Linked DNA regions of Pseudovibrio sp. M1P-2-3. The protein of the gene in region 2 binds, or shares a complex with, the protein of the main gene of each other region. Links are inferred from orthologs where the notes say so. Each region holds a gene or a part of one and is shown on either strand. Other genes may lie near its edges. The genes, in order: groL and metK.

Evidence for each region.
Region 1: the proteins of metK (region 2) and groL are in contact, whole or in part, in a cryo-EM structure (PDB 8P4O), measured with the Escherichia coli proteins. The link is inferred for Pseudovibrio sp. M1P-2-3 from one-to-one orthologs.

Annotation. Positions count from the first base shown.
Region 1 is NZ_JARRCW010000001.1:3,489,071-3,492,291, reverse strand. What follows is about bases 312-3,209. They hold groL (chaperonin GroEL), read right to left. Parts: upstream 2,638-3,209; coding sequence 985-2,637; downstream 312-984. Other genes in these bases: groES (co-chaperone GroES), read right to left, coding at 2,696-2,983; P6574_RS15290 (NAD(P)H-binding protein), read right to left, coding at 312-793. In the rest of the region: P6574_RS15295 (hypothetical protein), read left to right, coding at 1-127; more of P6574_RS15290, read right to left, coding at 140-311.
Region 2 is NZ_JARRCW010000001.1:43,274-46,413, reverse strand. The notes cover bases 1-2,817. They hold metK (methionine adenosyltransferase), read right to left. Parts: upstream 2,093-2,817; coding sequence 908-2,092; downstream 1-907. Other genes in these bases: lnt (apolipoprotein N-acyltransferase), read right to left, coding at 2,815-2,817; P6574_RS00195 (helix-turn-helix domain-containing protein), read right to left, coding at 2,217-2,624; trmB (tRNA (guanosine(46)-N7)-methyltransferase TrmB), read right to left, coding at 155-841. Also shown: more of lnt, read right to left, coding at 2,818-3,140. UniProt on the Escherichia coli protein: Catalyzes the formation of S-adenosylmethionine (AdoMet) from methionine and ATP.

The DNA.
Region 1 (3,221 bases), 3.4 Mb from region 2 along the record:
TCAGCTGATTTCAGAGTTTATGCTCTACTACTACCCAGAGTATGCGCCAAGGGCCAACAGCAACACAGTAAAGGCGCTTCAACGCTCTATGATATGCAACATGATCGGTGGCTTCGTAAATTCGTAAACCCGACTGTACTTACATTCTTGCAATCTCGCTGGACAAGTAAAGTGTGTTTTTGCCGACTCCGTTATTGGCAGCGGTTTGCATTGCTTTGGCAACTTGCCTCGCAGTGATGGGCCGGTAATTGCGCAATGGACCTTGCATGAATATTTCCAGCGGGCCCAAAACGGCTGCGGAGAGTGTTTCCTTGAAGCGAAATTCTTTGCGCTCCCCAAGCAAGAGGGAAGGTCTGAATATACTCAGCTTTGAAAATTTCAGATCAGTTATAGCCTGCTCCAGCTGCCCCTTTGTTTTCAAGTAGAGGCTTGAAGACTTTGGGTTGGCCCCAATTGAGGAAATCAGCAAAAAGTGCTCAGCGCTACTGGCCTTCGCGAGCTTTGCCAGTTCGTGAATGAGAGTAAAGTCGACCGCATAGAAAGCTTCCTTTGATCCTGCTGTCTTTTGAGTGGTTCCCAAACAACAAAAAACATCATCAGCTCTTACGAGGGAGGACAATGTAGCGGGGTTTGAGAAGTCGACCACATGCTGTTTGAGCTTAGGGTGCTTTAAAGGTATCTCACTGCGTACCAAGGCGGATACGGAACTATAGCGGTCATTCTCGAGTAATTGGGAGAGCAGGCTGGAACCGATCAAACCTGATGAGCCTAAAACTAATGCCGATTTTTCCATGAAGTGTGCCCCAAGCATTCTAAATTTTATTTAAAGAGATCTACGGAATTGGATAGCAAATCGCAAATGGGTTCAAGGAAATTGTGATACCCGCTCCAAACTACAGAATTTCCAGAAAAAGGCAGCTGCCGCAAACAAAAAGGGCACCCCGAAAGGTGCCCAGATTGATTAAAAGCGTTTGGAAGCGTGGCTTAGAAGCCCATACCGCCCATGCCGCCCATGTCGCCGCCGCCCATTGGAGGCATTGCAGGGCCGTCTGCCTTAGGCAGTTCAGCAACCATAGCTTCAGTTGTGATCAAGAGACCAGCAACAGATGCTGCGTCCTGAAGAGCTGTACGTACAACCTTAGTTGGGTCAACAATACCTGCTTCAATCATGTTGACGTATTCTTCGGTCTGCGCATTGAAGCCCAAAGTTTCGTCTTTAATGTTGTCCTGGATCTTGCCAACTACGATTGAACCTTCAACGCCGGAGTTTTCAGCGATCTGGCGAATTGGAGCTTCAAGAGCGCGAAGAACGATCTTGATACCAGCTTCAATGTCAACGTTTTCAGAAGAAAGCTTGGCAACCGCAGCTTTTGCACGAAGCAGAGCTGTACCACCACCTGGTACGATACCTTCTTCAACAGCTGCGCGTGTTGCGTTCAGTGCATCGTCAACACGGTCTTTTTTCTCTTTAACTTCAACTTCAGTTGCACCGCCAACGCGGATAACTGCAACACCGCCAGCAAGCTTGGCAAGACGTTCCTGCAGCTTTTCACGGTCGTAGTCGGAAGTAGTTTCTTCAATCTGAGCTTTGATCTGAGCAACACGTGCTTCGATCTGAGCTTTGTCGCCAGAACCGTCAACAATAGTGGTGTTCTCTTTGGAGATGTTCACCTTGTCGGCAGTGCCGAGCATGTCGATAGTTACGTTTTCCAGCTTGATGCCGAGATCTTCGGAAACAACTGTACCACCGGTCAGGATAGCGAGGTCTTCAAGCATTGCTTTACGACGATCACCGAAGCCAGGAGCTTTAACAGCAGCAATTTTCAGGCCACCGCGCAGCTTGTTCACAACGAGAGTTGCAAGAGCTTCGCCTTCAACGTCTTCTGCAATGATCAGCAGTGGACGGGAGGACTGAACAGCGCTTTCAAGCAAAGGAAGCATTGCCTGCAGGTTGGAAAGCTTCTTCTCGTGAAGGAGAATAAGTGGCTTTTCCAGATCAGCAATCATTTTTTCAGCGTTAGTCACGAAGTAAGGTGACAGGTAACCGCGGTCGAACTGCATACCTTCAACAACTTCAAGCTCTGTTTCCAAAGACTTAGCTTCTTCAACAGTGATAACGCCTTCGTTGCCGACTTTCTGCATTGCTTCAGCAATGTCAGTACCGATCTGTGTGTCGCCGTTTGCAGAGATTGTACCAACCTGTGCAACTTCTTCAGAAGAAGAAATAGACTTGGAACGGGATGTCAGGTCTGCGACCGCAGCAGCAGCAGCAAGATCAACGCCGCGCTTCAGGTCCATCGGGTTCATGCCAGCTGCAACGAACTTTGCGCCTTCTTTAACGATGGCTTGTGCAAGAACTGTTGCAGTTGTTGTACCGTCACCAGCGATGTCGTTGGTTTTGGAAGCAACTTCACGCACCATCTGTGCGCCCATGTTTTCGAACTTGTCGTCCAGCTCGATTTCTTTCGCAACAGAAACGCCATCTTTAGTGATGCGTGGTGCGCCGAAAGCTTTGTCCAGAACAACGTTACGGCCTTTAGGGCCGAGAGTAACTTTTACAGCGTTTGCGAGGATATCAACGCCTTTAAGCATTTTATCGCGGGCGTCTGTACCGAATTTGACTTCTTTAGCAGCCATGGTTTTGTCTCACTTTGATACTTGTAGATTGAAGGGATCGTGTGCGTCTTGGCTGCAATTAAGCCAGGATACCCATGATGTCGGATTCCTTCATGATCAACAGGTCTTCACCGTCGATCTTAACTTCAGTGCCGGACCATTTCCCGAACAGAACACGGTCACCAGCTTTGACGTCGAGAGCAACGATTTCACCGTTGTCTTTACGTGCACCTGTACCAACAGCGATGATTTCGCCTTCCTGTGGCTTTTCCTGTGCAGTATCTGGAATGATGATGCCACCAGCAGTTTTTGCTTCGGACTCAATGCGGCGAACGACTACGCGGTCGTGTAGCGGACGAAAACCCATATTTGCTATCCTCTCATGCGTGGCGCCCCTCATAGGCAGCAGCCGAGCTCAATGGTTAAAACTTTGAGAGTTGTGAAGCGAACTCCACAGTCATTAGCACTCCCAAAGGCAGAGTGCCAATGACCGCAACTGATGTAGTTTCGGTATATGAAACTGTCAAGGAACTGCCAGTAAAAAAAGTTAAATCCCTAGAGATTTCAGAGGAAGGATAGGCGAGTTGAAGGGGGGATTATGCCAA
Region 2 (3,140 bases):
TGGGGCCCACTCTCCGGTTGCTCTAAGGAGCCGATAGAGAATTCATTGAGATCAATATATCCATTTGCAGCTCTTATGCAACAGAAAAACAGACCCTCAGAAAACAAATAGTAGCACCCTGCGAAAGCACCCTTTAAAACTAAAGGGTTTCCAACTAGGCCCGCAAAAACGTGAGGTAACGCCCCACACGCCCTTCACGAATGGCCTTAGCTTCATAACGGGTGCCCGGCCAGCCTTCCCAAGGGGTTCGCCAATCCTGTGCATTTTGAGCGGACCACTCGAAACTTGGATGATCCCGGCAATGACACAATGTCCAGTCAACATACGTGTCAATATCGCTGGCAAACCGAAATTCCCCTCCTGATTTCAAAGCTCTGGCAATGCGGGTCAGATTAATCTGATTAACAAAACGCCGTTTCCAGTGCTTTTTCTTTGGCCAAGGGTCTGGATAGAGCTGATACACAAGGTCTAAAGAGCTTTCAGGAAGCCAGTCCAGCAACTTCCCCGCATCATCATAGAACAAACGAATATTATCGATTTTGTTCGAGTCAATTGCAGACAGCGCCTTCGCCATTCCGCTCTGGAACGGCTCACAACCGATAAATCCAACATCAGGATTGGTTGTTGCCCGGTGGATCAGGTGCTCTGAGCCACCAAAACCAATTTCAAGGCAAATTGACTTGACGGGCTTTGGAAATATCGCCTGCAAATCTACTGGACTATCTTTTTCAATATCCACGGAGATTGTAGGCAGCAGGTCGCGCATCAACGCTATCTGGCGGTCCTTTAGTGGCTTTCCAACGCGCCTTCCAAAAAAGGAACCCTTATAATGATCAGTCATTTCACTCACAAAAGCCGGGACTCTGGCCCCGGCTATTACAACACATGTTATTTTTGATTAGGTTTGTCAGGCTATCTCGTGCGCCAAAACATCACGCAAAGAGCTCACCAGATCCAGCTTTTCCCAAGAGAAGCCACCATCGTTATCCGCTTCACGCCCAAAGTGCCCATAGGCCGCAGTGCGTGCATAAATGGGCTTATTCAAGCCCAAATGCTCGCGAATGCCACGTGGCGTCAGCTTCATAACTTCGCGAATAGCCATTTCTATGGCCAAATTGTCCAGTTTCCCTGTGCCGTGGGTATCGATGAATACCGACTGAGGCTCTGGAATACCAATCGCGTAAGAGAGCTGAATGGTGCAGCGATCCGCCAATTCGGCAGCAACCACATTCTTGGCAAGGTAACGCGCGGCATAGGCAGCCGAACGGTCAACCTTTGTGGGGTCTTTTCCGGAAAAAGCCCCGCCGCCATGAGGCGCAGCGCCGCCATAAGTGTCAACGATGATCTTACGACCAGTCAAACCGCAGTCCCCGTCCGGTCCGCCGATCACGAACTTACCGGTCGGATTGATATGCCAAACGGTTTCATTGGAGAGCCAGCCATCAGGTAAAGCCTTGCGGATATATGGCTCCACAATGTCGCGAACATCGGTGGAGGAGAGAGTATCATCCAGATGCTGCGTGGACAGAACCAGCGAGGCCACACCAACCGGACGGCCATTTTCATAGCGCACAGTCACTTGGCTTTTGGCATCCGGACCCAGCTTCTTCTCTACGCCGCTTTTGCGGGCTTCGGCCAGAAGCCTGAGAATTTTATGGGCATAAAGAATCGGAGCTGGCATCAATTCCGGAGTTTCCCGGCAGGCATAACCGAACATGATGCCCTGATCGCCCGCACCTTCATCCTTGTTGGAACCGGCATCAACACCTTGCGCAATATGCGCTGACTGCTCATGCAGCAGTACCTCGATGTCAATATCATGCCAGTTAAACCCGACCTGCTCATAACCAATATCTTTCACTGCCATACGGGCAATATGGGCAAGATAGTCTTTGGTTAGCGTAGCCGGACCCCGAGTTTCGCCTGCAATTACCAGCCTGTTGGTGGTTGCCAGCGTTTCACAGGCCACACGGGCCTCCGGCATTTCGGAGAGGAAGGCATCAACGATCGTATCTGAAACACGATCACACACTTTATCAGGATGGCCTTCTGAGACCGATTCTGATGTAAATAAAAAATTCTGACGAGCCATTGGCGAGCGTCCTTCTGGGAAGAAAAAAATGAAGCGGCAGTTTAACCGTCGCCTCTTGTGTCATCAACCAATCTTTAACGATCTCGTCAAGCCCATAATTTTGGAAGGACACTTTTGGGTGAACTTATTCGTCCTCTCCGGCAAGGCTTTTAACCAGCTCTACCAGCTTCTTGCGAACCTTTGGATCTTCAATGCGCACAAACGCCTTATTGAGAGCCAGACCGTCAGAGGAGGACAAAAAGTCAACAACATAAGTTGTCTGAGGGTTTTCTCCAACACCCTGCATATCATCGGGAGAACCCGGCGCATCTTCAAAAAAGAACGCTACAGGAACTTTGAGAAGGGTTGCAATATGTTGCAATCGGCTGGCACCAATACGGTTCGTGCCCTTCTCGTATTTTTGTATCTGCTGAAACGTGATCCCAAGCCCTTCTCCGAGCTTTTCCTGACTCATTCCCAGCATCATCCGCCTCAGGCGAACGCGGCTACCAACGTGTACATCAATGGGGTTCGGTGCTTTTTTATTGGGCATTCCACAAGCCCTCTTCTTTCATCTTTACGGCACAGTACCGTTGTGGGTTACTTTACTAAGGCCCTTCTTGCTTGGAGGCCTTTTATTCTTCTTGAAAACGTTCATGGCCCAAGCGCTATCATTTCGCTTAATTGGCGAATGTGGCTAAGACTTCACGCACGTACATGTTGACGATATTTTTCAGCTCGCGTCAATCTTTGCGAGTAGAATTTATAACCCCAATTACCAATAGGATACCGCTAATGGATAGAATAACCCCCAAAAAAACAAGGTCGCCCCACACAGAATAAATAGTAGTTTGGAGTAGTTTAGGCAGTTCAATTCGAATATTACCAGAATCATTAAGAGCAATCTTTGCGAGTACTCTCCCTACGGGGTCCATAACCCCTGAAATACCTGTATTCGCAACACGTATTATCGGGACCCCTTGTTCAATAGCCCTCATTTGAGACTGGGCAAAATGTTGGTAGGGGCCCTGCGTTTCCCCAAACCACCCATCATTCGTTATATTCGCAA